4 regions of the Hyphomicrobium sp. 99 genome follow, and region 1 is predicted to be linked to each of the others. Evidence: predicted binding sites of a transcription regulator. Region 1 holds the regulator's gene; each other region holds the start of a gene.
What was found. Region 1 encodes PhoB, which activates phosphate uptake and scavenging genes when phosphate is short. Its sites were predicted from a motif close to TGTCATNNANCTGTCAT; they were not measured.
Positions count from the first base shown of each region.

Region 2: G359_RS03100 (ceramide glucosyltransferase) is a predicted target of PhoB. The motif match lies at 4,632-4,648, and genes of this name have one in related genera.
Region 3: G359_RS16055 (UDP-2,3-diacylglucosamine diphosphatase) is a predicted target of PhoB. The motif match lies at 2,219-2,235, and genes of this name have one in related genera.
Region 4: ppk2 (polyphosphate kinase 2) is a predicted target of PhoB. The motif match lies at 6,343-6,359, and genes of this name have one in related genera.

Region 1 covers NZ_KQ031382.1:3,688,072-3,696,054, reverse strand. The annotation lists gene G359_RS17820 (5-(carboxyamino)imidazole ribonucleotide synthase) at 39-1,148, opposite strand; gene purE (5-(carboxyamino)imidazole ribonucleotide mutase) at 1,148-1,642, opposite strand; gene G359_RS17810 (thioredoxin domain-containing protein) at 1,802-2,194, opposite strand; gene G359_RS17805 (DUF1007 family protein) at 2,320-2,970, opposite strand; gene G359_RS17800 (zinc ABC transporter substrate-binding protein) at 3,162-4,121, shown strand; gene phoB (phosphate regulon transcriptional regulator PhoB) at 4,144-4,851, opposite strand; gene phoU (phosphate signaling complex protein PhoU) at 4,886-5,599, opposite strand; gene pstB (phosphate ABC transporter ATP-binding protein PstB) at 5,642-6,427, opposite strand; gene pstA (phosphate ABC transporter permease PstA) at 6,424-7,275, opposite strand; gene pstC (phosphate ABC transporter permease subunit PstC) at 7,278-7,983, opposite strand, start outside.
Region 2 covers NZ_KQ031382.1:569,190-577,172, reverse strand. The annotation lists gene G359_RS03120 (APC family permease) at 1-311, opposite strand, end outside; gene G359_RS03110 (type 1 glutamine amidotransferase) at 637-1,356, opposite strand; gene G359_RS03105 (alkaline phosphatase family protein) at 1,538-3,373, shown strand; gene G359_RS03100 (ceramide glucosyltransferase) at 3,410-4,564, opposite strand; gene G359_RS03095 (hypothetical protein) at 4,703-4,966, opposite strand; gene G359_RS03090 (sulfate ABC transporter substrate-binding protein) at 5,124-6,128, opposite strand; gene G359_RS20835 (hypothetical protein) at 6,339-6,509, opposite strand; gene G359_RS03085 (hypothetical protein) at 6,506-6,733, opposite strand; gene G359_RS03080 (UDP-glucose dehydrogenase family protein) at 7,317-7,983, shown strand, end outside.
Region 3 covers NZ_KQ031382.1:3,310,849-3,318,831, reverse strand. The annotation lists gene G359_RS16060 (BtaA family protein) at 1-1,237, opposite strand, end outside; gene G359_RS16055 (UDP-2,3-diacylglucosamine diphosphatase) at 1,337-2,146, opposite strand; gene G359_RS16050 (hypothetical protein) at 2,427-2,660, opposite strand; gene G359_RS16045 (CCA tRNA nucleotidyltransferase) at 2,758-4,014, opposite strand; gene G359_RS16040 (DUF6111 family protein) at 4,018-4,323, opposite strand; gene G359_RS16035 (CoA pyrophosphatase) at 4,320-4,985, opposite strand; gene G359_RS16030 (hypothetical protein) at 5,118-6,344, shown strand; gene G359_RS16025 (alkene reductase) at 6,397-7,467, opposite strand; gene G359_RS16020 (DUF2235 domain-containing protein) at 7,620-7,983, opposite strand, start outside.
Region 4 covers NZ_KQ031382.1:365,850-373,832, forward strand. The annotation lists gene leuS (leucine--tRNA ligase) at 1-1,527, opposite strand, end outside; gene G359_RS02125 (Fic family protein) at 1,683-2,801, opposite strand; gene G359_RS02130 (GlcG/HbpS family heme-binding protein) at 2,993-3,397, opposite strand; gene G359_RS02135 (YggS family pyridoxal phosphate-dependent enzyme) at 3,571-4,251, shown strand; gene G359_RS02140 (hypothetical protein) at 4,381-5,319, shown strand; gene ppk2 (polyphosphate kinase 2) at 5,368-6,294, opposite strand; gene G359_RS02150 (aldo/keto reductase) at 6,407-7,432, opposite strand; gene G359_RS20690 (C40 family peptidase) at 7,773-7,983, shown strand, end outside.

The DNA of each region.
Region 1 (7,983 bases):
GCGCAGACGCCGGGTTCGATTCAGATTCGTTCGAGGGGTCAGGCGCCCGGCGATTTCGCGAGCAGGCGATTGACGTGCCCCATCTTGCGGCCGGGACGGGCTTCGCGTTTTCCGTAGTGATGGAAGAACGCTCCGGGCTCGGCTGCGATCTTTTCCCAGGCGAGAATGTCGTCGCCGATCAGGTTGATCATTTCGGCGGCGGGCGCTTTCAGCGACGTCGCGCCGAGCGGCCATCCGGCGACGGCGCGAATGTGCTGCTCGAACTGGGAAGTCAGCGCGCCGTCCATCGTCCAGTGTCCGGAATTGTGGACGCGGGGCGCCATCTCGTTAACGTACAGGCGATCGCGGCCGCCTTCCGTCACGACGAAAAATTCTATTGCGAAGACGCCGACATATTCGAGCTTTTCCGCGATCTTGTGGGCGATTTCGATGGCTTCGGCGGCGGTGTTCGGCGCAAGCGCGGCCGGGGCCACGGAGCGATGGAGGATGTGGTTGCGGTGCTCGTTCTCGGTAACGTCGAATGCTTGGAACGTTCCGTCGGTTCCGCGTGCGGCGATGACGGAAACCTCCGCGCGGAAGTTGACGAAGCTTTCGAGGATCGACGGCTGGCCGCGCATTTCGGCCCACGCGGTCTCGGCATCTTCGCGCTTCAGGATTTTCGCCTGGCCCTTGCCGTCGTAGCCGAAGCGGCGCGTCTTCAGAACGGACGGAATTTGGAATCCGCCGTCGAGAACTTTCGTGAGATCGGCGAAGCTATCGATCGCCGCAAACTCGGCCGTCATGGCGCCGAGCTCACGCGCGAGCGATTTCTCGTTCATGCGATCCTGCGCGCATGCCAATGCTTTTGCGCCGGGGCGGACAGGAACGCGCGCAGAAAGGACTTCGACGGTTTTGACCGGAATATTTTCGAATTCGTAGGTCGCGACATCGACCGCGTCCGCGAAGGCTGCGAGCCGCGCTTCATCTTCGTATGCTGCGACCGTGTATTTGGTCGCGACGTCGAATGCGGGGCTGTCGCCTTCAGGTGCGTAGATGTGAGATTTGAAGCCGAGGCGTGCGGCAGCCATCGCCAGCATGCGGCCGAGCTGGCCGCCGCCTAGAATGCCGATTGTCGAACCGGGAGGGAGCGCGCTCATCGTGATCGTCATCAGCCCTTCACAGGCGTTTCGGCGACGTTGGCCGAGTGCTGCTTGCGCCAGGCTTCGAGCCTGTCCGAGAGTGCCGCGTCGGAAAGCGCCAAAATCTCCGCTGCCAGGAGCCCGGCGTTCTTTGCGCCGGCTTCGCCGATGGCGAGCGTACCGACCGGCACGCCGGCGGGCATCTGCACGATCGAATAGAGGCTGTCCTGGCCCTTGAGCGCTTTCGATTCGATCGGCACGCCGAGAACGGGCAGCGTCGTCATAGATGCGGTCATTCCGGGTAGATGGGCTGCGCCACCAGCGCCCGCGATGATAACTTTGAGGCCGGCGGCTTTGGCGCCCTTGGCGTAATCATAGAGCCGGTCGGGCGTGCGATGCGCGGACACGATCTTGGTTTCGAACGTGACGCCAAGTTCTGTCAGAATGTCAGCGGCGAGCTGCATCGTCGGCCAGTCAGACTGGCTTCCCATGATAATACCGACGTGCGGCCTGATCCGGCTCATAATGGCGTCCAAAGCCCCGAAAACGGAAACCGCGTCGGTACAGGAGGGAGCCCCAGTTTACAAGGGTTTCCGATGTCGCCGGGGTGAAAATGAGGTGAGTAAGCCACCATTCGCCCCAAATGCGGGGCCCTATGCTTTGAAAGCACCGTCGCCCCCGGTTTAGGGTGCGGAGCCAAGCAGATAATTGATGGAATGGAAGAAGTTCTCGGGGCCGACGTAGCCCGATATGCGACCGACTTCGTGCTGAGATTTGACGACGACGAATGTCGGCACGATGTCGACCGCTGTATTGAAATCGAGGTGATCGGTCTCGACGTCGTTAACGTCGACGAAGCGGACCGGCATCTTTTTCCCCTGCTCGGAGGTTTGGTATGCCGGCAGCACGTCGCGCCGGAATATCTGGCAGTATATGCAGCCATCCGCTTCGACGACGATGAGCTCGAACGTTCTTTCGGGGTTGGCCGCCGTTTCCGTGTCGAGGCCGGCGCGCGACGCTGCCGCCGGAGACAGCAAGAGCACGGCGGAAAGTATCACTCGGATAATCGTCGGCATGATGGGTCTCGCGCACGCAAGCAACCCGACATTTTTAAAACAACCGCGTCGAAGCCGATCTCCAAAAATGAAGAGCTAGTTAATTCCAGTCACAAATCGAGACGGGGGCTGTCGGCTGGCTTCTGTCACGACTTTTTACAGGAAATCGCGACGGTCTTGTATGAGCCGAAACCGATGGCACCGGCACCGAACTGCTGCGCCATGGCATCGCCGAGCTTTTTCGCCTGTTCGTCCTGCTTCTCGGCATCGGGATCGATGAGCGTCGCGGCGCATCCTTCAGGGGCGGATGCAAGTTTGACGGCGTCGGTTTTCTCGGGCTGGAAATCGATGAAGTAGGACGGGTCGAAGACTGCAAACGTCAGGCTCTCCGCGCCGGGGGCAAGAGGCTTGGCGAGCGGCAGGTGGAAGTAGAGGCGCAGGACGCCGTTCGTGTATTCGAGGCGCGCATTCGTCGGCGGGGAAAATTCGAGCTGATTTTCGCCGAGCTTTGCGACGGTGAAATAGTTGAACTCCTTCAGGCCATCCATGTTGACCTTCAGAAGGTCGGCCAGTTCGCTCTGGTCGTACTTGCCGTCGTTGTTCGTATCGAGTCCTTCCAGCGCCATCGATGTGTAGGAATCGTCGAAGGTCCACGAGTGGTCGACGCCGGTAACAGCGCCCTTGTCGTAATCGACGGTCAAAACGTAGGTCACCCACATGTGCGGATGAGCCGAGACCGGAACAATCATGGCCAGTATGGCAACGGAGATGAAAGCCGCGAGGCGGTAAGACTTCATAATTTCGAGCACGCTTCGCTCAACCCTTTTATCTAATGCCGGTCGAATCGCCGGACGAACCTAACGGACGCACACCGACCCGGCGAGATTGCGACACGCTATCGGCTATACGGCCTAAAGGGTTGCGACAACGCTTGCGCAAATTCCATAATGGTTGTTATATTATACGCATCAAATGCAAGGAAATGGGCATGATCTGCAGGTTTGCCGGATTTTTTGGGGTTTTTCTTGCGTTGGCGAAAATCTCTGGCGCGGCTGCGGCTGAGACGCCAAAGGTCGTTGTTACGATCAAGCCGATCCATTCGCTCGTCAGCCGGATCATGGACGGCGTCGGCGAGCCGCAGCTCATCGTCGAAGGCTCGGCTTCGCCGCATACCTTCACGTTGAAGCCCTCGACGGCACGGGCCATTCACGATGCCGATGTTTTCGTTCGCGTGTCCGATCAGCTCGAACCCTTCACGCGGAAAATCGTAACGTCGCTGCCTTCGAACGTCACGGTGTTGACGCTCGCGGGGGCGGATGGTGTGACGCTTCTCGATCAGCGTCAGGGTGGCACTTTCGAGAAGCACGAGCATGGGCATGAAGAAGCTGCCGGCAAGGCGGAGGACCATGACGACCATGACGAAGACGGCAAGGATGGGCACATCTGGCTCGATCCGCAAAACGCCAAGGCCATCGTTACCGACGTGGCGAAGACGCTCGAGGCTCGCTATCCCGAGCATGCCGATAAGATCAAAGCCAATACCGCCGCTCTTATCTCGGACCTTGATGCTCTCGACAATCAGCTGACGACGGAACTCAAAGCCTCAACGGGGAAGCCGTTCATCGTCTTTCACGACGCGACACAGTATTTCGAGCATCACTTCGGACAGAAGGCTGCGGGCTCGATCACCGTCAGTCCCGATGTGCCTCCAAGCGCCAAGCGGTTGACTGAAGTTCGGCGCAAGCTGTCGTCGCTTGGCGCTGTTTGCGTCTTCACCGAGCCGAACTTTCAGCCGAATCTCGTAGCCGCCGTGACGGAGGGAACGCACGCGCGTTCCGGAACGATCGATGCCGAGGGGCAAATGCTCACCCCTGGGCCGGGTCTTTACTTCGACCTCATGCGCGGCGTCGCGCACAGTATTTCGAATTGTCTCAACGGGCAGAGCTGAGCCGTTCGATGCCGGAACGGCTTTACTGAGCTTGGGCTTCGGCTTCGCGGCCGTCGAAGACGTATCCAGCACCGCGGACCGTGCGGATCGGATCGCTTTCGTTGCCGCGGATCAGAGATTTCCTGAGGCGTCCGATATGAACGTCCACCGTTCTCTCATCGACCTCGGAGGACTGGCCCCAGACGCGATCGAGTAGCTGGCTACGCGACAGGACGCGGCGCGGGCTTTCCATGAAAACTTCAAGCATCCGGTATTCGGTCGGGCCGAGACGAACTTCGCGGGGCCCGCGCGTCACCTTGTGGGCTCCGCGATCCATCGTGATCTCGCCGGAAACGAGGATATCGCTCATCCGCTCCGGCGACGCGCGCCGAAGCAGTGCCTTGATCCTCGCCATCAACTCCTGGACGGAGAAGGGCTTCGTCACGTAATCGTCGGCGCCGGTCGTCAGCCCCCGCACGCGGTCGTTTTCTTCACCGCGGGCGGTCAACAAAATGATCGGCAGGCTCTGCGTCTCGGAGCGATTGCGAAGGCGCCGGCACAACTCGATCCCGGAGATCTTGGGGATCATCCAGTCGAGTATCGCGAGATCGAAACTTTGCTCCGACAGAAGAAGCTCCGCTTCCTCTCCGTCCCCGGCTTGCACAACGTCATAGCCTTCGGACTGGAGATTGTATTTCAGAAGTTCTGCGAGAGGCGCTTCATCTTCGACGACGATAATCTTAGCTGGCATGGTCTTTGGTCAGTGTTGCTTCAGAGTACATTTGTCATTGACGCGGCGTGATCAGCGTCGACGACGTCTTGTCGCCCTTCGGCCGATCGTCTGCGATGGGGACGCCGTGTACGAGGTAGTAGACGTTCTCGGCGATGTTGGTCGTGTGGTCGCCGATGCGCTCGATGTTCTTGGCGCCGAACAGGAAGTGCGTGCAGATGCCGATATTGCGCGGATCTTCCATCATGTACGTCAGCAATTCGCGGAACAGCGAATTGTACATGGCGTCGACCTGCTGATCATCGCGCCAGACCTGCATCGCTTTCTCGGCGTCGAGCGCGGACAGCGCATCGAGGACGTCGCGGAGCTGGGTCTGCACCATCTCGGTCATGTGGCGCATGCCGGTCATCAACGGCTTCGGATAGGGCTCGTCGGCGATTGCAAGAGCACGCTTGGCGATGTTCTTCGCAAGATCGCCGATGCGTTCGAGATCGGCCGCGACCTTGATGACGGTCATGATGTGGCGAAGATCGTTGGCAAGCGGCTGGCGCCGCGCGATCATGACGATGACCTGCTCTTGGAGCTCACGCTCGAGCTGATCGATCATGACGTCGTCGGATACGGCCTTTTCGGCAAGTTTTGGATCGCGACGCTCGAGTGCATCCATGGCCTGAACGAGAAGCTTCTCTGCGTAGCCGCCCATCTGCGCGATGCGGCGATCGAGAAGTCTCAGCTCATCTTCGTAGGACTTTACGGTGTGTTCGCTCATGGTCTCAATTCCTAAAATCGGATCTTGGCTTGTGGCCACGCATTATCCGAAGCGGCCGGTGATGTAGTCCTGGGTCCGCTTGTCTGATGGGTTCGTAAAAAGTTTTTGGGTGACGCCGAATTCGACGAGTTCGCCCAGATACATAAAGGCGGTACGCTGAGAAACGCGGGCGGCCTGCTGCATGTTGTGCGTCACGATGGCAATCGTGAACTCGTTCTTCAGGTCGTCGATCAGCTCTTCGATCTTCGCAGTCGAGATCGGGTCGAGCGCCGAGCAGGGCTCGTCGAAGAGTATGACTTCAGGACGGATGGCGACGGTGCGTGCGATGCACAGGCGCTGCTGCTGGCCGCCGGAAAGGCTGAGGCCGCTCGAGTTGAGCTTGTCCTTCACTTCTTTCCAAAGCGCGGCCTTCTCGAGCGCGGATTCGACCCGTGCATCGACTTCCGACTTCGGAAGACGCTCATAGAGGCGAATGCCGAACGCGATGTTTTCGTAGATAGTCATCGGGAACGGCGTCGGCTTCTGGAAAACCATGCCGATGCGCGAGCGGAGAAGGTTGAGGTCCTTCATGTCGAGAATGTTCTCGCCATCGAACATCACCTCGCCCTCTGCGTGCTGGCCCGGGTAGAGGTCGTACATGCGGTTCAGAACGCGAAGCAGCGTGGACTTACCGCAGCCCGACGGTCCGATGAAGGCAGTCACCTGCCGCTCATAGAGCGGCAAAGAGATATTCTTCAGGGCAAGGGTCGAGCCGTAGAAGAATTTCAGGTTGCTGACCGAGATCTTTTCGGTAAGCCCTGTGTCCACATCTTTCGACATCAAGTTCATTGCTGCGTCCTCGAAGAGCTTAACCAACGTGCGGCGATGCTAAGTGTCAGCACGGCTGCGGTGATGAGTAGTGCGCCAGTCCAGGCGAGGCGCTGCCAGTCTTCGTAGGGGCTGAGCGCGTACTGGAAGATGACGACCGGCAAGCTGGCCATTGGAGCGTTGAGATTGGTGCTCCAGAACTGGTTGTTCAGTGCGGTGAACAGGAGCGGCGCCGTTTCTCCGCTGACGCGTGCGATTGCCAAGAGCACACCAGTGATCATGCCTGCACGAGCAGCCTTATAGGCAACCTTGCGGATGACCAGTGACTGGGGCAGTCCGAGCGCCGAGGATGCTTCCCGAAGCTGGTTCGGAACCAGAAGCAGCATGTTCTCGGTGGTGCGAACGACCGTTGGAATGACGAGAACGGCGAGAGCGGCTGCGCCGGCGATCGCGGAGAAATGACCCATCGGGCGCACCAGCAATTCGTAAACGAAGAGGCCGGTGACAATGGATGGCGCGCTCAGGAGAATATCGTTGATGAAGCGGATCACCGACGAGACTTTGCTGTAGCGGCCGTACTCCGCGAGATAGGTGCCTGCGAGAATGCCGATCGGCGTGCCGACGACAACGCCGGCGATCGTCATGACGAGGCTTCCGGCGATTGCGTTCAAAAGGCCACCGTCGCTGCCTGGCGGCGGTGTCATTTCGGTGAAGACCTTGGTGCCGAGACCGGCAAAGCCTTTGTAGACGAGCGTCGCCAGAATGACGCCGAGAATAGTCAGGCCGAGGCCCGAGGCAGCCCAGCACAGCGCAACCGTGATGCTGCTTCTGATACGGCGGCGGCGGTATTTCGCGCGATCTAACGCCATGATTATGCTCCCGCCTTCTTCTCGATGCGCATCAACATGAGGCGGGCGAGAGCCAGGACGATAAACGTGATGAAGAAGAGGATCAGGCCGAGGGCGATCAACGAGGATGTGTAGATGTCGCCGACCGCTTCGGTGAATTCGTTGGCGATGGTCGCTGAGATGGTGGTTCCGGGAGCCAGAATGGACCCGGAGATTCGATGGGCGTTACCGATGACGAAGGTGACCGCCATCGTTTCGCCGAGCGCGCGGCCGAGGCCGAGCATGACGCCGCCGATGATGCCGACGCGCGTGTAGGGAATGACGACGTTGCGAACGACTTCGCGAGTCGTCCAACCCATGCCGTAGGCCGCTTCCTTCAAGACCGGTGGAACCGTTTCGAAGACGTCACGGCAGACGGCGGTTATGAACGGAAGGACCATCATTGCCAGGATCAAGGCAGACGTCAGGATGCCGATGCCGTAGGGCGGGCCGGCGAATAGCTGATTGAGGACCGGTACGTTCTTGAACGTCGCGATCAACTCCGGCTGGACGTAGCGCTGGATGACGGGTGCGAAGAAAAACAGGCCCCAGATGCCGTAGATGATGCTCGGCACGCCGGCCAAAAGCTCGATCGCGATGCCGATCGGACGGCGAAGCGCCATCGGGCAGAGTTCGGTCAGAAACACGGCGATGCCGATGCTGATGGGCACGGCGACGAGCATCGCGATG
Region 2 (7,983 bases), 3.1 Mb from region 1:
ACGGAGAGAGGTGCGATCAGTTTCGAATAGCGAAGCCAGGCGGTCGCGCCATAGACCGAGGCGCCACCGGATTTATTGGGGAATAGGCCGGCGATTTCCGCGTAGGTGAAGGACTGCACAAACCCCATGATCATGGAGAGTGTCCAAACGACGAAGGCGAGCTTTCCCGCGGTGCCGGCAATGCCGCCGATCGAGAACAGGACGAGCGCGGGCACGCCGCTCGCCACCCAAAATGCACCGCGCCAATCGATTGCTCGATGAAGTGTGTTTCCGGAAATGTCCCCAGCTTGTTTTTCGTAAGTCGCCGTCATGCGTATCCCCCGAGCTTGATTTTCATCAGTGGGCAAAACGAGAAGCGCCACGAACCGGGTCTCCGGCGCGTGGCGCTAAGCGAGCAGTCGAATTTCGAAAATTTTCGCGCGCCTGGGACAACACCAGACGCTGCAGGCATTTCTGCCCGCTATGGCTCCGGTTCGTTGCGCGGTGTCCAGGACGGACATGCGAACCTCTGTACCAATCGCAACCAATAACCCTGTAAAACTAGGGCCTTTTTAGCGTATCATAATGATCATTGAACGCAACGAATTTGCCAAATTGCCAGTCAAATTGTTTTCTTAAGACGATTGCTGCAGTCGCTCAACGAGAGCGAATTTCGCGCATGAAGTTGCGATAGAGCTTTTGTGCGTTTGCAGCAAAATTTGACGCATGAGGCTTCGCAGTCTCGGCCATACGCGGCAGCGCGCCGGGTCCGTGCGTTCGCTCCAGAGCCTCAGCGTAAGCCGGAATATTACCCCAATCGGCGATCGTATTTTCCTCGACCTCAACGTGATACTGCATGCTCCAGGCGTTTCGACCGACGCGCATTGCCTGACAGGGACAGATGTCGGATTTAGCCAGCACCACCGCGCCTTCAGGCGGCTGAGCTACACGCACAGAATGCCATTGGACCGCTTTAAACTCGTTCGGCAGATCGCCGAACACCGGATCGCTTGCGGCTTCCGGCGTCAACGCAATGTCGAGGATTCCAATTTCCGGCGGGCGCTGCGGGCCACATGTGCCACCCAGTGCATCTGCGAGGAGCTGGTGGCCAAGACAGAGCCCCACGAAGGGACGGCCCAAATCGCGGACCCAGCGCCGGATCGCGCGCTTCTCCTCGATTAGCCAGGGATGTTCTTCGACATCCCATACGTCCATCGGTCCGCCCATGACCCAAAGCGCATCATAGTTTTCGAGCGGCGGGATGGTCTCTCCCTCGTCGAGTTCAACCGCGTCCCAGGAAATGCCGTCGGCGGCGAAGAATTTGCGAAAGATGCCCGGATGCTCACAGGCGATGTGTTGAAATACGAGAAAGCGCACGAGCCCCCCAATGCATGCTGCGGAGTAATCCCTGTGGCATAGTAGAGAAAAAATTTCCACCACCAAGAAAGTGGCGCAGACGCGATGACGAGCGACATGAGGGAGTCATCGCCGAGCGCTAGATTCAAATGTTCATCGTTTCCCGGACCAATTTCCGGGCGTCAGTTCGAGTGAGGGTTAAATGTCAGCAAAGCAGCTCATCTCATGCGCAGTTCTCGCCGCATTTGCGAGCGCGGCGCCAGCCGTTGCTGATGGCAGCCGGCATAACGTCGTGCTTTTTGTTCCTGATGGATTGCGGGCCGGCATCGTGACGCCCGAGACTGCGCCGACCTTCGCCGATATCCGGGACAAGGGCGTCAACTTCGTCAACAGCCATTCGCTGTTTCCGACATTCACGATGCCGAACTCGAGCGGCATGGCGACCGGTCATTATTTGGGCGACACCAGCATTTTCGGAAATGTTCTCTACGCGGGCTTCCCGATCCGCACGGCTGCTTCGGCGCGCATGGCGTTCATTGAAAACGATGGCGTTCTTGGTGACATCGACGAGCATTTTGCCGGCAACTTCATCGACGAGGAAACGATCCTGCATGTTGCTCATCGCGCGGGTTTCAACACCGCTGCGATCGGCAAGATCGGTCCGACACTCGTGTTCGATCATACGTCTCGCGACGGCGGTGAAAGTGTCATCGTGGACGATGCGACGGGAACTCCCGCAGGTATTCCGCTCACCCCTTGGCTGAGCGATGGCCTCAAAGCGGCCGGTCTGCCATTGGAGGCTCCGAGCCGGTTGACGAACAAAGAAAGCGGAAATTTTCACGAGCCCGGCACCAAGGACGCCAATGTCGTTCAGCAGGGGTATTTCACTGCGGCGCTGACGCGGGTCGTTCTGCCGAAGTTCAAAGCTGACGGAAAACCATTCGTCGTTGTTTTCTGGTCGCGCGATCCGGATGGAACGCAACATAACCAGGGCGATAGCCTGTTGAAGCTCGAACCGGGCATTAACGGACCGACGTCGATGGCAGCGATCCGCAATGCGGACTCGAACCTCGCAGCAATCCGGCGGACGCTCGATCAACTCGGTATTTCCGAGACGACCGATATCGTCGTCTCCGCAGATCACGGATTCTCGACGATTTCAAAGCAGAGCGAGACGAGCGGCGCCGCCCGGGCGAGTTATGCCGATGTTCCCCCTGTCATGCTACCGCCGGGATTTCTCGCACTCGATCTCGCTGCGGCGTTGAACTTGCCGCTGTATGACCCTGAGAATACGAACGCGAAAATCGAACCCGGCAACCACCCCAAAGTCGCAGACGGCTTGATCGGTGAAGATGCCAATGCACCGAAGGTGGTTGTCGCGGCGAACGGCGGATCGGACCTCATCTATATTCCGAGCGGTGATCAAGAACTGGCGCAGAAGACAGTCGATGCGCTGCTGGCTCAGGATTATGTCAGCGGCCTCTTCGTCGATGACCACCTGGGGAAATTCCCGGGGACCTTGCCGCTCTCGGCGATCAACCTGCAGGGTTCGTCGCTGATGCCGCGGCCGTCGATCGTCGTCAATTTTAAAAGCATCTCAACGGGATGCGCCCAACCTGAACTCTGCACGGCAGAGGTTGCCGATACGGGTCTCCAGCAAGGGCAGGGAATGCATGGAAGCTTCAGCCGTGCGGATACGGCAAATTTCATGGCGGCGTTCGGACCTGATTTCAAGAAGGGCTTCGTCAGCGCGTCGCCCGCCAGCAACGCCGATGTCGGCCGCACCATCGCGACGATCCTTGGCTTGATTCCGGAAAGTCATGGCAAGCTTGTCGGGAGAACGCTTGGCGAAGCTTTGACAGATGGCTCTGTGCCAACGTGGGAGCGTAAGACGCTCGTCTCCGAACCGTCGTCGTCGGGATTACGGACGATCCTCAATTACCAAGTTGCGGGCGAAACGAAATACTTCGACGCGGCAGGCTTTGAAGGACGCACGGTCGGGCTCGTGCCGGATGCCGCGGTGGCTCAGAAGAAGTAAGGACCCTCTCTCGGGGTCGGGTCCTGCCCCCGCGCTCTACACACTCGAATTGGCGATCGGGTTGCTAGTGTCGGATTTTGCGACGCTCATGTCGTTCCCGCGCCAAACGAACGTATCTCCGGCCCAACCCTCGACCCAAAGAAGAGGGAGCAGCGCATCGCGCAGCATCCACGCGATGGGTGACTGCCATTTCATGTGCCAGCCGGCCACACGCGCCAAAAGCGCTTCGGAGCCGAACCAAACGGCAAGCAGCGCGAAGAACACCGGCACTGGCTCGAGACCGTAGCCCGAAGCCGCGGCAACGCCGGCTGCAATTGGCAGCGTGGAGCCGGTAAGAATTTCGGGCGCGTAGAAAATCGGGAACGTTACGCGCCGCAGCCTCGCCCAGCGCACCTGGCGCGCCCATACCTGCGCCGCGGATCGTGGACCCAACGGCTGTTCGAATGGGCGGTCGACGAGGCGCACGCTGAGGCCATGAGAGCGGACGATCTTCGTGGCGGCGGCGTCTTCGGCGATCTCTGCGCCCAGAGCTACGACGCCGCCAGCGTCATCGAGCATATCGCGGCGCCAGAGCATCGATTTGCCTTGCGCAAATCCGAGACCGACCGTGTCGGCGGCGCTTTGCCAGCGTGCCTGATAAGTATTGAGGAAAGCACATTCGAGTTCGGCCCAAAACCCTATCGGATGGCTTCCGACGGGCGGAGAGCAGACGAGGCCGACGTTGGGTTCGAAGCTGCGAAACAGATCATCGAGATAGGTCTTCGGCATCAAGACATTGTTGTCGGCCAGGACGATCCAGGGAAACCGCGCGGCCGCCCATCCCTTGACGATGTTGTTGAGCTTCGGATTGCTTGTCGGCCTGTCGTCGCCAATGAGTAGTTTCGCTTCGACATGCGGATACTGCGCGATCAAGTTTCTGACGAATGGCACCGCGAGGTCGTCCTCGCGAGCCGCGCAAAAAATGATTTCATAGCCGCTGGCGCCAAGCTCGAACGTCGAGCGAAGCGTCATTTCGTCGAAGTGGTCGCGACCGCAAACCGGGCGGATGATGCTGACGGGCTCGACACTCAATCCGCGCTGCCGGGAGCGGGATGAAGCAACGCGGAATAATGCCAGAGTGATCGTTACGAGATGTGTGGCAGTCGCCACTGCGCAGAAGACCAGAGCCGCCGCCGTTACGAAATCGGCCATCTCACCTCCCTGGTTAGCAATTCCATTGCTGCATTCCAGGATTCAGTGAAATTTCGACGACAGTTGTGCGACGGCCGCATGACACAAGGGGAAATCAACCCTCAGATTGTACCCGGGGCGGCGTGCGCGCAATCCTGCTTAGGTTTTCGGACGTGTGCTGGAGAAACGCTGAGCAATACTCGTCAAAAGATAAGCTCCGAGGAATGCTCCGACGATGAGACCGATCACCGAGGGGAGGCCGTCATTAAGATTGGCCGCAAGCAAACCTTCGTAGGCGATGGCTGCTCCGATGAGACCACCGAGCGCCGCGATGACGGTATTGAATACTCCGCGCAGCGATAAGCCGTAGAGAACGCCGACAATCAAGCCCGGATACATCGCCGGCCAAAAGTGATCACCCATCGCTCATCCTCCCCGTTCCAAACGTCTTGGCGACGCCAAAAAGCGCCAGCGGCCGCGACGCTTCTAGCAGTCATTCGGCCCAAGGACGAGGGATTGTGATCGAAGAGGAGCAAGCCGCGCGCGATGTCGCGGCTTGCTCAGGACGTGCCGAACCGGTTCAGTTCTGCTTGGTCGTAATTTGATCGTAGACGCCGCCATCCGCGAAGTGCGTCTTTTGCACGGTCGCCCATGGCCCGATCTTGTCTTCGACCGAAAAGGTTTTGATGGCCGGCAGGTTCGCTTCCTTCAGTGCAGCTTCGCTGCGCGGGCGGAAATGATGCTTGGCTATGATCTTCTGCGCGTCATCCGAATAAAGGAAGTCGAGATAAGCCTTCGCGACATCGGCTGTCTTGCGCTTCTCGACGACCGTATCGACGATTGCTACCGGCGGGGCCGCTTCGACGCTGAGCGACGGATAGACGACATCAAAATTTTGCCCATCGACCTCGGCCTTGATGAGTGCGGCTTCGTTTTCGAACGTCACCAGGACATCGCCGATGGCGCGCTGTGTAAAGCTTGTCGTGGCTCCACGTCCGCCGCCGTCGAACACCGGAACGTTGGCGAAGAGCTTACCGACGAATTCGCGCGCCTTGTCTTCGGAACCCAGTTTATCGAGCGCATATCCCCAAGCCGCAAGATACGTATAGCGGCCGTTGCCAGACGTCTTCGGGTTGGGGATGACGACGGAGATGCCGGGCTTTACGAGATCACTCCAATCGGCAATGGCCTTTGGGTTGCCTTTGCGGACCAGAAAAACAGTCGTTGTCGTATAAGGCGCGGCGCCGTGCGGGAATTTATTCCGCCAATCGCTAGAAACCACGCCTTTGCTGACGAGGAAGTCCAGGTCCGTCGGTTGATTGAGAGTGACGACGTCAGCCTCGAGGCCTTCAGACACGGCTTGCGCCTGCTTCGTCGATCCCCCGTGTGCTTGCTTCACTTCAATGTCGTTGCCTGACGACTTCTTCCAGTTCGCGACGAATGCCGGATTGATTTCCTTATAGAGCTCGCGCGAGACGTCGTAAGAAGCATTCAGAATGCTGTTTTCGGCGAACGCTCCGGGCGATACCGCCACGAGAAGAGCCGTCGCCAAACCAAGTCGCGATACCACACGCCCGATCGTCATATATTGATCCCCTTTTATATTATCGGAGCACTTCGTCGCTTATTTCAAAGCAGCACGAAGCAGAGAACGAACAAAAAGTCACAAGCTTTTCTACCTTGGAAAAAAGAGACCGGCGGCCGATGAAGAGCCACCGGTCTCAAGGTTCCCGTCCGCAGAGTGCGAGCAGGTCCAGGGAGGAAGTTGCGCTATCAAGCCTGCGTGCTCAGCGCGTTAGAAGTCTGTCGACGGCCCGACCGGCGCCAGTGACGGAATCGGATCGGGATGCCAGTCGCGATCCGCCACCAACGTCAAGTGCCGGGAGGGCGCTGGCGTTGTTCGCAGGTCGACACCCCGATTTGGCTCAGGATGCGAGCGGATGGCTTCGCTGATGTGTCCGCTCATAGCGCGAAAGCCTCCTGAGCGCGGGCCGAGATTCGCCGGCGACGCCGGCTTGCCAAGTGGGCGATTGCCGCCCGTTCGGCGAGAAGAGGATTTGCGAAGCGGCGACCTTCGAGAGCACTGTATTCATTCAGTGCCGCATGAAAGAGATATTCGCGTTCACCTTCTTCACGGATGATAAGTCCGGCTTGGTCGTCGCCGACCTCAATGACGTAGGATTTAGACATGGCTTTGCTCTGCCGGCCGTGGCCAGCGTCCTCTAAATTGCGATTTTTTGATTGAAAGGGCTCAGGCGGGGCTGCGTGATCTCAACAGCAGCCGGCCATACACATCGAGGCCTTCATCGCGCAACACGGGGACAGGAAGCAGAGGTCAACGTTTTTCATAGCGGTCTCCAATGCGGAGCCCACGAGGAATTCGTGGGTCTTAGCGTTTGATGACGCGGCGCAAGTCGCCTTCGAAATCACCGCGGCCGACACAGCAGCGTGTCGACGAATGCATCAAAGCCCTGATCCCCTTGCGGGGTCAAATAACAAGAACTTCGATACTTATCAGGACGTGAAGTCCGTCGTCTCAATGGTCAGGGGGCCTGCTTGCGAAGCGATCGGCCAGCGCTGCGGACAGGCTTCATTATAAAAAGTCGTGTCATTTGAGCGGATACAGCCCTGACCGCCATCTTTTCCAACTGCTCGTCGATTAGCTGGGTATTTTGGGGACAGTCGCGTCCGCGTGGCAATTTCCCACATACCGATCCGATGCTACACCTCGTCAGGTTGCGGCCGGATTCAGCAGGGGAAGGGGACCTGAAGTATGAAGATTTGTATGGTTGGCGCGGGATACGTCGGACTCGTCTCAGCCGCCTGCTTTTCCGATTTCGGCTGGACGGTGACTTGCGTCGATAAGGACCCGAACCGCCTTGCCGATCTCAAGGCAGGCCGTTCCCCCATTTACGAGCCGGGGCTCGACGCATTGATGGAACGGAACATCAAAGCCGGCCGCCTGCTCTTCACGGAAAAACTGGGACCCGCTGTCGCCGATGCCGACGTCGTGTTTCTGGCGGTCGGAACGCCAATGCGACGTGGCGACGGATACGCTGATCTTTCCTACGTGTTCTCGGCCGTGGAAGAAGCAGCGCCACATTTCAACGGATTTACGGTCGTTACGACGAAATCGACCGTGCCTGTCGGAACCAGCCGAGAGATCGAGCGCCGCCTCAAGGCAAAGCGACCCGACGCCGACGTGGCCATCTGCTCCAATCCCGAGTTTTTGCGGGAAGGCTCGGCAATTCAGGATTTCACCCATCCCGATCGCGTTCTTGTCGGCGCCGACGATGATCGGGCGCGCGATGTGATGGAACGGCTTTATAAGCCTCTGGCGCTTCGCGGCTCGCCCGTGATGTTCGTCGAACGCGAATCGGCAGAGCTTGCGAAATACGCGGCAAATGCTTTTCTCGCCCTAAAGATCAGCTTTATCAACG
Region 3 (7,983 bases), 380 kb from region 1:
TTTTGACGTAGAGGTGGAAGCCGCCGTAGATCGCGGACCGATCCTTGTTGTGGATCTCGGCCGATTTCGCGGCGTCGTAGGTCCACTGGTTCAGGATGGCATCCGAGACGCGGCCGGGGAGAATGCTTTCCTCGCCTGCGGTGCGGAAGATGACACGGGCGCCCGCGCGAGCCGTGCGGGTGATCTCACGCCAGAGCGAATTGAGCGCGGCGTCGTCCATCCAGTCCTGTGCGTCGAGCAACACGTAGCGGTCGAGGCTGTCTGCCGGTTCGTTCGACAGGAAGCGGATCATGTTGTCGTGGACGACGTTGACCCGGCCGGCGCGGGCCTTGACGGCCATGAAGTTCGACTTGTCGAGGTAGGGCGGGCAGGGGCCTTCGCCTTGTGCCGCGTAGCTGCGGCCGAACGCCTGCCAGGCGAAATAGTTGTCTTTCAGATCGAAGCCGGTTGCCAAGCGCTCGGCGCGTTCCTTCAGAACATCGGCCATGGTGCGGGTGCCCCCGTTCGACAACGCATCGTATTGCACCGGCGGAATGCCCAAGCCAAAGAGCGAGGCGCGGTTCGATGTGATCCAGCGCAACACGGGATGATCGAAGGCGGGGGCGACTTCGCGGGCGAAGATTTCGCGCTGCTCGTCGATGTTGCGGGCATCCAGAATGCGTTTCGGGTTTGCGCCGAACACGCGGGCCGCGAGATGTCCGGTGGCGATGAATCGTCCGAGCAGTCCGTAGTGATAGAAGTTGCGGGCGAAGCGCGAGATGCGGCGGCGGCCCGTCAGATCGCGGCCTTCCCAATAGCTCCGCGTATCCGCGTCGAGGTGCTGGGCGATGAGATCGTTATAGAGCGCGACATTGCGGCGGTCGTTGGCGGCGCCGAAAAAGCGAAAGAACGTTGCGTGGTTCGGCAGGTGCTGAGCGGCGGCAAGTTTCAGCTTCAACAGCGCGATGTGCGTTTCGTTGAGGTCGATCGCGTAAATGCGGGCCGGGTTCGCGGTCAGGTAGCTCATGACGTTGCAGCCGCCCGAGGCAATCGTGAGCATCCGGCTTTGCGGCGTGAGTTCGAGCGCTTCCATATCGGCGCGCGGATCTTCCCAGATCTGCGGATAGACCATCGAGCGGAATGCGAACGTGAAAGTGCGTTCGAGTATGCCGGCCGGGCTCAAAGCGCTGTTCTGGTGAACTGCTTCGCTCAAGAGATCGGAACTCGTCGGCTCAAAAACTTTGGCGGTGGCGTTCAAGGGAGATCTCCGTTTTGTTTGTTTTGGGCGACACGCGTTCCGCGTGCCGGCCGCCCAAAACGAGGGACGACACGCGAGCCGGCCGCCCGAAACTCGCAACTATGCCGCTTCGATGAACCAACGGCCTGAAGGCGCCTGCGAACCGCGGGCGGCCAGATGTTCCTTCCAACGGATGATTTCGAATTGGCCGTCGAAGCGCTCGCCTATGGCGGTGCAGCTTTCGACCCAGTCGCCGCAATTCAGGTAGTGGATGCCGTCGATCATGCGTTCGTTGGCGTGGTGGATGTGGCCGCAGATGAGGCCCTGCGTGTCGCGGCGGCGGGCTTCGCCGGCGAGAGCTTCTTCGAACTCGCCGATGTAATTGACGGCGCTTTTCACCTTGTGTTTCAGGAACGCCGATAGCGACCAGTGTCCGAGGCCGAGCATGCGGCGCATGAAGTTCAGCGGCACGTTGAGTGCGAGGGCGGCGTCGTAGGAACGGTCGCCGAGGAACGCAAGCCAGCGGGCGTAGCGAACGACGACATCGAATTCATCGCCATGCAGAACGAGATAGCGCTTGCCGTTGGCGCCTTCGTGCACGGCATCGCGGCGAAGTTCGACGCCGCCGAAGTTCATGCCGGTATAGTCGCGCAAGCCGTCGTCGTGATTGCCGGGAATGAAGACAACGCGCGTACCCTTTCGCGATTTGCGTAAGAGCTTCTGCAGGACATCGTTATGGCTCTGCGGCCAGTGGGGACCGCGGCGCACCTTCCAGAAATCGACGATATCGCCGACCAGATAGAGGTCCTGGCATTCGACTGTTTTCAGGAAGTCGAGAAGAGCTGTCGCTTGCGAATTGCGCATCCCGAGGTGAATGTCGGAAATGAAGACGGCTCGGTATTCGAGGTGTTCCGGGTTCGGTGCGCTCAAGGTCGGCCCCCAGTCAGTACGCTTCCCATAAAAGCGACTAAGCTTTCATGTAAAACGTAGGACGGGATTCATGTTACAGGCGTGTGACGAAGGCCTGCGGCAGCTTCAAATGCGAGTTGTAAAAGTTAGCGCTAGCCTGGATTTACCAAGACCAGTCGATGAAATCTGTAGCTAGGCGAGGCTTTTTGTCGGCGCTGGGTGAATCCGCTTGCGCGGAGCCGGCCAAAGGCGGGACCGCCGGGCATGGAGCTAAAGCTCGCCCAGCGGCTGACCTTCAATTCTACAGCTCTATGCGTTGGGAGATCCGTTCCCACGCAAACAACAGAGCCGTGTCGATGGCGCCGACGATAAGAAATGCCAGCGCGATCGGATACGTCGATGATTCAGGCAATCCCAGATCGACTCCGCGAGTCGAAACGGCGAGTGCTGAGATAAGGCTGAGAAGAGCTAGAATAGCGAAGACAACTTGGACGAACTTGAGCGAACGCTCGCGCTCGGGACCGATGGTGTCCATCAGGGCATTTCCTCAACGCAATACAAACGGCTGACCCCGCAACGGTGGGGAACTTAGCTTGAGCAAAAGCCAACGTGAAGTGAAATTTGATGCTTAGCTATGCAAGTGCCTTCGCCGCCAATAGTTTCAGCACGTTGCATTGTTGTTCGGCATCGGTCGGGAAATTGTTCCCAATCCACCAGCTTTCGAATGCTTTAAGAATGCCGCCGAGGGCCGGTCCCGGCGCGACGCCAAGCGCGATCACGTCGCTTCCTGAGACAGGCAATTTCGGAGCTTTCCAGCGATCCGGCAGCAGCGCTCTGGCGCGCCAATTGGGGGCGTTGGGAGATGCTTCAGTGCGCGCCCAGGCGAGCATGACCGCCCGCTTGAAGTTTTCCGGGCCGAGCCGGTAGAGGGCGGCGCGGCCTGTCGCTTCGGGTGTTTCCGGATCGATGCCCGGTTCGCCGGTGAAAACAGCGGCGATGCGCGATGCTTCTGCATTCGAGAGCCTGAGCTGCTCGGCGAGGAACCTATCGTCGCCCGGATGAATAACGGCGAGCGCGGCCAAACGCGTTATCGGGTCCGGTGCTTCGCCGAGAGCGGCTTCGATTGCGACGAGCCGCGCGAAACGATCAGGCTCGATGCGCGTGCGGATCGCGAGTTGCAAGATGCCGGCTTTGTACATGACGTCGAGCGCTTCCGGCGCGCCCGGCGCTGCGAAGAGCTTCAGCATCTCGGCACGAACACGTTCGGCGGAGAGAAGAACCAGGCCTTCCTTCAACTCGTCTGCGGCTGCGAGGCCTGTCGGATCGATCTGGCCATTTCCGTATTGAGCGCTGAAACGGAAGAAGCGCAGAATGCGAAGATAATCCTCGCGTATCCGCTGTTTTGCATCGCCGATGAAACGAACGCGACGCTTGCGTAAGTCTTCGAAGCCACCGACCGGATCATAGAGAGTTCCGTCGGGATCACAGTAGAGTGCGTTGATCGTGAAGTCGCGGCGCGAGGCGTCTTCTTTCCAGTCGTCCGTGAAGGCAACGACCGCGTGCCGGCCGTCGGTCTCGACGTCGCGGCGGAGCGTTGTGACTTCATAGGATTGTCCGTCCGCGACGACTGTTACGGTGCCGTGGTCGATGCCCGTCGGATAGGCGCCGAGGCCGGCGGCGCGGGCGAGCCGCATGGTCTCGTCCGGAATGGCCGTCGTCGCGATATCAACTTCATTGACCGGGCGATCGATCAGGGTGTTGCGGACAGCGCCACCGACCACGCGCGTTGTCGCGCCGTCTTTCGCAAGCGCTGCGAACACTTTTTCGATCGCGGGAGAGCGGAGCCAAGCGGCGTTCACGCGTGGCCATTTGATTGTGGTTTCTCGCATGGATCAGGGCTTCGCCGTTTGCGGTTCGGCGGGTTCGGGAACATGGACGCTATGAGCGGGCTCCAGTTTTCCATCTTCGATCGAGGCAGGGACGTAAACATCACGCGGATCGTTGTGTGAGCGGGAGGAAAACGCGATGAGCGTTCCAAGCATCAACGCTGCGCCCGCGAAGAACAGGCGAAGCAACGGAGCCCGCGCAACGATCGTCGGCAGGCCCGCCCATTCGTCTTCCTTGAACGCGATCCACATGACGTACACCAACGTCGGCAACATGAAGAAAAATATGTTCTCTATGACAATTCGGGTCATGTGCTGAACAGTCTCCGATAGAGCGTGCGAATGATGCCCGCCGTCGCGCCCCAAATATAGCGCTCTCCGTAAGGCATCGCATAGAAATGACGCTCGACGCCTCCGTAGACCCGACTGTGTATCTGATGATTGGCTTCGTTCATTAAAAAAGCGAACGGAACTTCAAAAACGGCGGCGACCTCCTCTGGATCGGCGGTCAGCTTGAAGCCGGGGCGGACGAGGGCAACGGATGGCGTGATGATGTAGCCCGTGCCGGTGCGATACGGCGGGAGGAATCCGAGGGGCTCGATGAAGGCAGCATCCAACGCAATCTCTTCCCGGGTCTCCCGCAGTGCAGCAGCGAGCGGACCAGCGTCGTGAGTTTCCACCTTTCCACCAGGAAAGGCGATCTGACCCGCGTGAGATGGCAAATGATCCGTTCTCGTCGTCAGCAGGACGGTCAGGGGCGAGTGCGCTATGATCGGCACGAGGACGGCGGCATGGCGAAGGCCTGCTGGAATGCGCTCACTTCCGGGATTGAGGTCATCGTCGCCGGGCGAGTGAGGTTCGTTAAGGAGGGGCGGGTTAGGGAGGAGGCGCGACCGCGCTAGTACCTCGAACGCCGCAGCATCGAATTCCGGTATGTTCATATCGGTCATATTAGGGGCGGAAAGCGGGTTCATTGCTCAACCTTAGCGGAAGTTGAAGGATGAGACGATCGGATGGCCGGGCTCCAATGAATCACGGTACCTTCTATTCGTGATTTCAAGCTGTGTCTCGTTGACAAACTCGATGACAGGCAGGTGGAGCTGACCTTGGCGTACGTAAGAACGACATCGCCGTTTCGTGTGCTGGGCCTATGCATCATGGCTCTGGCGATGCTGTTCGTTGTCCCGTCGCTAAATGCGCAGGCGCTGTCGACGGCGGATTTTTTCGCCTCTCTTTCCGATGGCGAGGTGCAGCAGTTTCAGGAGTGGAAGGCCGCGCGGCGAATTTTCGAGGCGCAGCTCGATCAATACTGGGCTGCGGTGGACCAGAAGCGCCTTGGACGCAAGAAGAAGCGGTCTCAGAAAGTTCCGTTCGACTCGACCGATTATGTGATGAGCTTCCCGCCGACTTATCAGGGTCCACCATTGTCGGGCGATCTCGCCGCGAAGTACGAAAAATTCCTCACGGCGCAGCGACAGAGCGATCCGACGCAGCCGAAAGAGCTGGCGACAATCCCTGATTACCTCGTCGCGGCGAAGAGCGTTTACAACTTCGCTCCGGAACGGGTGTCGGAGAAGGAATTCAAGCTTCGCTATGCGACGGAAGCTGCGGCTCTCGGACTTTCGAAGGAGCAGGTCGTCAGGGTTTACGCGCTCGAGACGGGCGGCGTCGGCACCTACGATATGCAATCGGGAATTCATCCGACCAAGAAGACCGGTCGTGCGATTTCGAGTGCGCTCGGCTATGCGCAGCTTCTCGACGCCAACTCGATCAACGAACTCGCGCGCAGCGGGCCGATTTTTATTTCGCGCCTCACTCAGAAGCTCCGCAATCCGAAGAACTCGCCGGAACGAACGGCGCTGCTGAAGCACAAGCTGGCGGTGCTGAAAAAAATGTACGCGAACGTCAAGCATCAGCCGTTCGAATGGGATGTGCAGCAGGCCTACGCGAAAACGCGCGAGGGCATGGGCATTCACACGCTCAACATCGACGGCGATATCGGGCCGATGCTGCAGGCGATGAAGCTCAAGACACTGCGGGATACGGCAGAAAAGCAGGGCCGATATTCGCTTTCCGGAGCTGAACTCGAATTGATGAATCTGGCGGGACCGATGACGGGCCTTGAAATGATGCAGTCACCAGGAACGGAAGCGCCGACGCCGAACTTCTTCTCGAGGCGCGCCTACTACGTCAATAAGATGGTGATCGGGTTGACGGGGTCGCAGCTGCAGGCTGAACTCGACCGGCGGATGACGTATGCGATCTCGAAGCCGGGGTCGGTTGAATTTGCGGCTGCGTTCGACAGCATTTCGGCGAGAGGCGCCGAGCGTTGAGCCCGGCGCCGCTATTGCGTGGCGATCCGCTAATCAATCGCCTTTTTCATTCTTAGGCGCGCACGTCTTCCGTCGTTAGCGCGGGGTAATCGGTATAGCCCTTGGCGGTGCCGCCGTAGAACGTGGACGGGTCGGGCGGGTTCAGTGGCGCGTTCAGCTTGAACCGCTCGGGCAGGTCTGGGTTGGCGATGAACTGCTTGCCGAAGGACACCGCATCGGCCGCTCCGGATTTAATGACAGCCTCCGCCGATTCCTTCGTGAACTTCTCGTTGACGATGAACACGCCGCCGAATGCTTTCTTGAGCTCTGGGCTGATCCAATCCGCGGCTTCATGTTCGCGCGTGAAGATGAAGGCGATTTTGCGCTTTCCGACTTCGCGGGCGACGTAGCTGAAGGTCGCGAGGCGGTTGCTGTCGCCCATCGTGTGTGAATCGCCGCGCGGCGCGAGATGGAGGCCGACGCGATCAGCGCCCCAAACTTCGATGCAAGCGTCAACGACTTCGAGCATCAAACGCGCGCGGTTTTCGATCGGGCCGCCGTAGGCGTCGGTGCGATGGTTCGTCGAGTCCTGCAGGAACTGGTCGAGGAGGTACCCATTGGCGCCATGAACTTCGACGCCGTCGAAGCCTGCGCGCTTGGCGTTTTCGGCGCCGCGGCGATAGTCGGCGATGATGCCGGGGATTTCGCTCAGCTCCAGCGCTCGCGGCACGACGTAATCGCGCATCGGGCGTACGAGGCTCACGTGGCCCTTGGCGGCGATGGCGCTCGGCGCGACAGGCAATTCGCCGTCGAGATAGACAGGATCAGAGATCCGGCCGACATGCCAGAGCTGCAAGAGAATGGTGCCGCCTGCGGCGTGGACGGCATCGGTGATGCGCTTCCAGCCTGCGACCTGCTCCTCCGACCAGATGCCTGGGGTGTCGGGATAGCCAACGCCCATCGGCGTAACGGAGGTTGCTTCCGAGAGCATCAATCCGGCGGACGCCCGCTGCACGTAATACTCGCGCATGAGGTCGTTGGGCACCCGGCCGGCACTGGCGCGGCAGCGGGTCAGCGGCGCGAGCACGACACGATTTTTGAGCGTGAACGCCCCGGCTTGGAGCGGATCGAAGAGTGATGCCATTGGATCTTCCTGGAAATTGTGCGGCGGGAAAGCTTCTAATAGGGCGGCCGTCAGGTGTGTCTAAGCTGGGGCGGAAGCGGAGCCAACTCAAGATGGCGGGCACTGCATTATTGCCGCGGCTGCAATAGTCGGCGCTGTTGCTGCAAAAACCTTCAGGCTTCGACCGAGTCCGCGGTCTGTGGCTCGGGAGAAAAAAGGGCTTTCAGCGTTGAAGGCTCGTAGATGCGCTCTTCGAACTTTCCGCGATACTTTTCACGGATTGTCTGTCCGAGCCGGGTAAGTGCGCTTTCGTCGACCGTTTCATTGAGCGAGATACTTCCGTTGCGAAGCTTGCTCGTTCGCCAGGTCTTGAAAACGCCGCGCCGCCGATCCGGAATGCCGCGAATATCCTGCTGGACGAGACGCAGATACGGAATGCGACTGCCGAGAGCATAACGCCATCCAGCTTCCGGCGGGTGCAGGGGGCCCAGCGGATCGGGCTTCGCCTCGCGGTTCAGCTTTTCGATATCGATCGCG
Region 4 (7,983 bases), 3.3 Mb from region 1:
GAACGTATCCATCGTGTCGGTTTCGCGAACCGCCGGCTCACCGCAGATCGGGCAGTTGACGTGCTTCCACGTCGGATGCCGGTCGAGCGGATTGCCCGGCTTATCGAACGTCGCGTCTTCCGGCAGTTCGATCGGCAAGTCCTTCTCGGGAACAGGCACGGGCCCGTGCGTCTTGCAGTGAATGATCGGGATCGGACAGCCCCAATAGCGCTGCCGCGAGATGCCCCAATCGCGAAGCCTGTAATTGACTTTTCTGGTGCCCTGGGGCCGCGATCCGAGCGTCTGCTTTTCGAGACGCTTCGCCGCTTCGTCGAAGGCAGCAGAGGTCGAAAGCCCGTCGAGGAAACGCGAATTGATCAACGTGCCGTCGTCGACGTAGGCCTTGTTGGTCAGCTCGAATGTCTCGGCGTTTTCGCCAGGCGGCAGGATCACGGGGACGACGGGAAGATCGTAGCGGCGCGCGAAATCCATGTCGCGCTGGTCGCCGGACGGGCAGCCGAAGATGGCGCCCGTGCCGTAATCCATCAGCACGAAATTGGCGACGTAGACCGGCAGCTCCCAGCTGTCGTCGAACGGATGCACGGCGCGAATACCCGTGTCGTATCCGCGCTTTTCAGCGGATTCGATATCGGCGACGGAGGTGCCCATGCGGCGGCATTCTTCGCAGAACTCGGCGAGCTTCTGATCCTTTTCAGCGGCCGCTTTCGCGAGCGGATGGTCTGCCGCAACAGCAAGAAATGACGCGCCAAAGAGCGTGTCGGGCCGCGTCGTATAGACTTCGAGCTCGCTGAAATCTTTCGGTGCCGTCTTCTGATCGAGAGCCCACCGGACGAGCATGCCTTCCGAGCGGCCGATCCAGTTCGCCTGCATCAGGCGAACCTTCTCCGGCCAGTTGACGAGCGTATCCAGATCGCTCAGCAGCTCATCGGCATAGTCGGTGATCTTGAAGAACCATTGGGTCAACTCACGCTGCTCGACGAGCGCGCCGGATCGCCAGCCGCGTCCGTCGATCACCTGCTCGTTGGCGAGAACGGTGTGATCGACCGGGTCCCAATTGACCTTCGAAGACTTGCGGTAGGCGATCCCCTTTTTCAGGAAATCGAGAAACAGCTTCTGCTGATGCTTGTAGTAGCTCGGCGAGCACGTCGCGATCTCGCGCGACCAGTCGAGCGACAAACCCATCGATTTGAGCTGTCCACGCATTGTGTCGATGTTCGCATAAGTCCAAGCGCCGGGATGGACTTTGCGCTCCATCGCCGCGTTTTCCGCCGGCATGCCGAAGGCATCCCAGCCCATGGGGTGCAGCACGTTGAAACCGCGAGCCCGCTTATAGCGCGCGACGACGTCGCCCATCGCGTAGTTGCGGACATGGCCCATGTGGATGCGGCCCGAGGGATACGGGAACATCTCGAGCACGTAGGATTTCGGGCGATTGGGATCTTCCGAGGCGCGAAAGATCTCGCCCTTCTCCCAGACGGATTGCCAGTGTTTTTCGCGCTCGGCCGCGTTGTAACGTTCAGTGGCCATGGGGCCTTGGATCTCGTTCAAGAATTCGTGGAAAGCCGTAAAGAGCCCGAATGGTAAAGCGGGTCAAGAGCCTTGCGAATTTCAAATAGCGTGGAGTCATGCGCGGCATCTCGACCGCATATTTACCAAGATGACAAGGATCGCCCGAATTGTGGTCAGGCAGCAGGAAAGGGTTGAAATCCATGCTCATTGCTTTTCAGCAGGTCGAGAAACCTCACGTTGATGTAGAGGACCTCGCGTCCGTCCTTACGCTGCAGGAGCACGTCTGCCGCCGCGAGCTCCTTTAAATATTTTGCCGCGATATTGCGGCTCGCTATGCCGCTGGCGACCACGTCGCCCGTACGACAGTAGGGCTGGGTGAAAAGAAGTTCGACCAACTCGCGACTATAAATGCGCGGCTGACGCAACTTCACATGGCGCACGGTCTCCTCCATCAAAGCTTTGACTGCTTCGATTTTCTCGGTAGTCCAACGAGCGGTGAATTGGACTGCTTCGAGCATGAACAGGATCCATGGCTCCCAGTCACCGTTGGTAGTCACACCCGTCAGCAGGCGATAATAGCTGTCGCGGTTCGCGTTGATGTACTGACTCAAATACAGGATCGGCAGATCAAGCCGCTTTTGATCAATCAGATAGAGGATGTTTAACGCCCGTCCGGTGCGGCCGTTGCCATCCGGAAATGGATGAATGGCCTCGAATTGATAGTGGCCGATGGCCATGCGGATTATGGGATCGATGCCGTTATCTTCGTGCAGATATTGTTCCCAATTGCGGAGTTTTTCGTTGATGACGGCGGCCCCTTCAGGCGGCGTATAGATGACTTCATCCGTCGCATGGTTCCTGAGAGTCGTGCCGGGGACCGCGCGCACGTCGAGGTCATAGCCCTTGATTGTGCGGCAGAGCGTAAGAGCTGTCTGCACCGTCAGAGGCCGGATCTTGAGATTGTCGAAACCGTTGCGAAGCGCGGTTCTGTAGCGAAGGATCTCGCGGGTCGAGGGATCGGCGTGCTCATCGTTGGCACTCGCGAAACGGAAGAGTTTGTCGTTGGTCGTAACGATGTTCTCGATAGCCGAGCTGTCCTTGGCTTCACGCAACGGAATGCTGTTGATCAGCACATCCTGGTTGGGAATGCGCTTTGCAGCCTGGCGTAATCCTTCGAGCTGGCGCGTCGCTTCGATGCATTTCTTGAGTACGGCCTTGGTTTCGATGTCCTCAGCGGGCGGAAGCAGGGGCAGGTCATTGAAGGGAATTTTCGGATCGAACTTGGTCGCCATAACGTGCCCCATTTAGGCACAAATCAGTGCATGTTGGAGTTTTATGCCCTTGAGCAGCGCGTGTCGAGGCTAATATGCACTAACAAATATAAAAACGGTGCATGTTCTGCTTAACATGCACCGCCTTAGGGACCGTATTCCAGAATGTGCACTAAGATATGATAAATTAGTGCATATTAGTAGCAGCAGCTCTAGCACGTATGCGCGCTGGCGCCTGCTTCTGCGACGGACTGATCTTGCACGCCGCTGCCACCGGAAACGCCGATCGCGCCGATCACTTCGCCCTTCGAATCCTTCAACGGAATGCCGCCGGCAAAGATCATGACGCGGTCGTGGTTGGAAACATGGATGCCGAAGAACTGGTCCCCCGGCTGGCTATTCTCGGCCAGTTCCTTCGTCGAAATGTTGAAGGCCCGGGACGTGAACGCCTTGTTGATCGCAATGTTGATGGATCCGAGCCATGCGCCGTCCATGCGGATGTGCGAGATCAAGTTCGCGCCTTCGTCCACCACAGCGATGTTCATGGGCTGACCGATTTCTTTAGCCTTTTTTTCTGCAGCGTCGATGATGCGGCGTGCGTCGGCGAGTTTCAGCATAGGGGATGCTCCTCGAGTTTCAGTCTAAGGTTAGGGGAGTGAAAATGACGGTTAGCGAAGTCGGATTTGTCGATCCGGGCCTTCTATATGGAAAGCCCGCGCGGAATTGCGACACTTGTTCCTCGTGGGCGGGAATGTCTATGGGAAAGGCTTGAGACCAACGAGGAACGCGCGTGCAACAGAACGACTATCAGGAAAGCGCAGTCGACAGGTTAAAGCGCGTAAACGACGAGATTGCTGCGGCCACGAAATCATCAGGCCGTAACGCGGACAGCGTTCAATTGGTTGCAGTTTCGAAAACTTTCGATGCCGAGGCCATCCGCCCGGTCATCGAAGCTGGGCAGCGGGTATTCGGCGAAAATCGCGTCCAAGAGGCCGAGCGCAAATGGCCGCCGCTCCGCGCCGAATTCCCTGACGTCAAACTGCACCTCATCGGCCCGCTGCAGTCCAACAAGGCGAAGGAAGCTGTCGCGTTTTTCGACGCCATCCACACCATCGATCGCGAAAAGATCGCCCGCGCCGTCGCCGACGAAATGGCCAAGCAAGGCCGCAGCCTCGATCTCTTCGTTCAGGTGAATACCGGCGAAGAGCCGCAAAAGGCCGGCATCATGCCGCGCGAAGCAGAAGCCTTCGTCGCGTTCTGCCGCCAGGATCTGAAACTCGATATCAAAGGCCTCATGTGCATTCCGCCGCTGGAGGAAGAGCCCGCAGTGCATTTCGCGTTCCTCGCGAAGCTCGCAAGCGAACTGGGCCTCAAAGGCCTCAGCATGGGCATGAGCGGCGATTTCGAAACCGCAATCGCCTTCGGCGCGACGCATGTCCGTGTGGGTTCGGCCATTTTCGGCGGTCGCTGATCCGTCTTTCCACGGCAATTTTGCTCGCAATCGCAGCGATGCGCGATCGCGGTGCTACGGTCCTCAAGTGATTCGCTCGAGGCTGTACCTCGAGGTGTGAGCGTTGACGCGCGCGAGGTAAACTCCACCATGACTTCATCTGCTCAGAAAAAAGATATCGCCGAGACTGAGGCCAACACCGCGGCTTCGGATGCAGCGAATGTCGCGCGCGCGGAAGTGCTCGAGCAGGCGAAACAGGAGGAAACCTCCAAAGCCAAGACTGCAGTATCGAAGCTCGAGAAGAATAAATCCGACGCGACGAATGCGGCGCGCAAAACCTGGCACGACTTTCAGGTTGAGGTCTGGATCACGAATTTCAATTCGTACGAATTCGGCTTCTGGAAGAAAGAGCGCAATCGCGGCAAGTCGCGTCAATTCACGACCGACATGGACATCTTCGCAGAGATCATCGAGAACGGTCAGCGCACCGGAGTTCTGGGCTATCGCAAGGAGCTCTGGAATGGCGCGACGGGTATGGACAAGCGTCTCGTCTTCAAGCTGTTCTCCGAGACTTTGAATTGGAAAGCCAGCATGGACATGATGCTGGGCCGCTCCATGCAGCAAACGCTCGCGGCCGGCGGCATGCCGGTGATGTCGTACTCCATCAACACGAGTCCCGACGATTACATCGTCTATCTCGAGCGTTCGGCGCACAAATGGCCGCTGATGCCTGAGAATTTCTCATTCTTCCTGATGGAAGGCGGCGAGCCGAAATTCTACAGGTTCCGGCGCGATTTCATCAATCTCGGTGGCGACTACACGCTCATCGATCAGCACGGCGAGCACGTCGGCCACATTGATGGCGCCATCTTCACCATCGGCGGCAGATGGCGTTGCAAAGTGCGTGGCGATCACGCCGATCCGCGGCTGCTGATGGTGATGAAGCTTTTCACCGGCATGATCGTCTTCAATGGCGGTGCTCGCCGCCACGTCAGGAAACTCGCGCGCGATATTCATGACGGGCGCCTGAAGCCCGACATTCAGCGTCAGGAAGCCGACCTCTATATGAACCCGCGCCGCATTCGCTAACAGTCGGCTTTACGGCGCGGATTGATGCGGGAAGCGGCGCGCCGCCGACTAGTAAATGGCAGGCACGTAAAGATCGTCGGGAACGGGCGCGCGACTATAGTCAGGATTATGCACGCGCTCCGGCAGCACGACGGACGCGCGCGGCACATCTTGGTACGGTATTTGGCTCAGCAGGTGATGAATGCAGTTGAGCCTCGCCCGCTTTTTGTCATCCGCATGGACGACCCACCAGCGCGCCTCGGGAATATGCGTATGCTCGAGCATCGCCTCCTTGGCCTTGGTGTAATCCTCCCAACGCCGCCGCGACTCGAGATCCATCGGCGAGAGCTTCCACTGCTTGATCGGATCATGGATCCGCATTTGGAATCGCAGATGCTGTTCGTCGTCGGAAATCGAGAACCAGTATTTGATGAGCGTGATTCCCGAGCGCACCAGCATCTTCTCGAATTCCGGAACTGTGCGGAAGAATTCCTCAAGATCGGACTCCGTGCAGAAACCCATGACGCGCTCGACGCCCGCGCGATTGTACCAGGAGCGATCAAAAAGCACGACTTCGCCGCCTGCCGGAAGATGCGGCACGTACCGCTGAAAATACCACTGTGAACGTTCCCGCTCGCTCGGCGCAGGCAATGCGACGACCCTGACGACACGCGGATTAAGTCGTTGCGTGATCCGCTTGATCACGCCACCTTTGCCGGCGGCGTCACGACCTTCGAAAATGACGACGACCTTGGCCCTGGTATTGACGACCCAATCTTGAAGCTTGATCAGCTCACGCTGTAACCGAAAGAGTTCCTTGAAATAGACTTGGCGATCGACGAGGCCTGCCGCGCCATCGCGATCATAGCCATCGAGCAACCGCTCAAGTCGCCCGTCGTCCATTTCCATTTCGAGTTCTTCGTCGAAACTGTCGGCAATTTCCGCTTCGATACGCGCCAAATTCGCCCGCTCGCTTTTTTCGTGCTCGTCGATCATTGCTCTATTACCTGCGCCGGAATTTCCCGCGATCTTTTCGCGAGCCAGATGACAATGCCGTGACAAGCCCCGGCGTAGGCGAAGCTTGCGGGTAGGCGTCGCTAGCGGAATTCTAAATGGGCAATGGATTGCGTTCAGTGAAGCCCGCTTGATGCCAATAGGGATAGGCTTTCGCTGTCTCGCTCGCTGCATCGAGCTTCTTGATTTGCTCGGCCGTGAGATTCCAGCCGATCGAACCGAGATTGTCCTTCAATTGCTGCTCGTTCCGCGCGCCGATGATAACGCTTGAAACGGTTGGACGATGGAAGAGCCAGTTGAGAGCGATCTGCGGAACGCTTTTTCCGGTTTCTTTCGCAATCTCATCGAGGGCATCGACAACTTTGAACACGTGCTCGTTCGGAACGGGCGGACCCTGCTCGGCCGTCTTGTGAAGACGACTCGTTTCCGGCAATGGCTGTCCGCGTCTGATCTTGCCGGTGAGACGTCCCCACCCGAGCGGGCTCCAAACGAGCGCGCCGATCCCCTGATCGAGTCCGAGAGGCATGAGCTCCCATTCGTAATCGCGGCCGACGAGCGAATAGTAGGTTTGGTTCGCGACATAGCGCGGATAGCCGTAGCGATCCGCAACCGCGAGCGACTTCATCAGATGCCAGCCCGAAAAATTCGATACGCCCACGTAGCGAATCTTCCCCTCACGGACGAGTTGGTCGAGCGTCGAAAGAACTTCCTCCGCCGGCGTTAAAGCGTCGAAGCCGTGCAGTTGAAAAATATCGATGTGATCCGTCTGCAGACGTTTCAGCGCTTGTTCGCACGTCTTCAAAAGATGGAAGCGTGATGATCCGACATTGTTCGGCTCATCGCCAAAACGGAACGTCGCTTTCGTTGAAATGAGAACCTTCTCACGGCGGCCCTTCAAGGCTTCGCCGAGCACGGTCTCGGAATTTCCGTTCGAGTAGATATCAGCTGTATCGAAAAGAGTGACGCCGGCATCCACGCAGAGATCGACCATGCGCCGGGCTTCTTTGACGTCGGTCGAACCCCAAGCGCTGAAAAATTCGCCCGAGCCGCCGAACGTCGCTGCACCGAAGCTCAAGAGTGGAACAGTTAATCCGGATGCGCCGAGCCGACGGTGTTCCATTGCGTTCCCCTGTCCATTTGATCGTTAATGAGGCGTCTGCATGCGGAGCGTTGCCGCAGCGGTGATGAAAAAAACGCCGGATACCACGTGAGAAATTGATCACATATCGGGGCGTTCCGTACGCAAACTTCACAATTTACTCGACCAAAGGTAGCGCACGGACCTTTCCGGCAATTGGTTTATTTGCCTTAACTTTTTAATAAATAAAAGCAAATCCCCACACGCGCGTCAGTTGTACCAAAATAAGACGATATGCCGCGCGTCGAATCCTCCCTTGTTTTCGCCCCATTACGACGCTTCGTGCGCCCCGTTTGTGAAGACAAGTGAAGGAGTAGTTAGTATGCGATTGAGTTTAATCGCAGTGGCGATGTGCTTGGCCTGGTTGGCCGGAATGACATCGGCAGAGGCACGCCCCTATCACGGTTACAAGGGTGACCGTTACGAGCGTACCCATAAGCATTCCGCTAGCAAGCGGCAGTACACAGCCCGCTACGCATCGCGTAGCCGCTCTTCTGTCCATCGTCAGTATTCACACCGTAGGTCTGGATCTG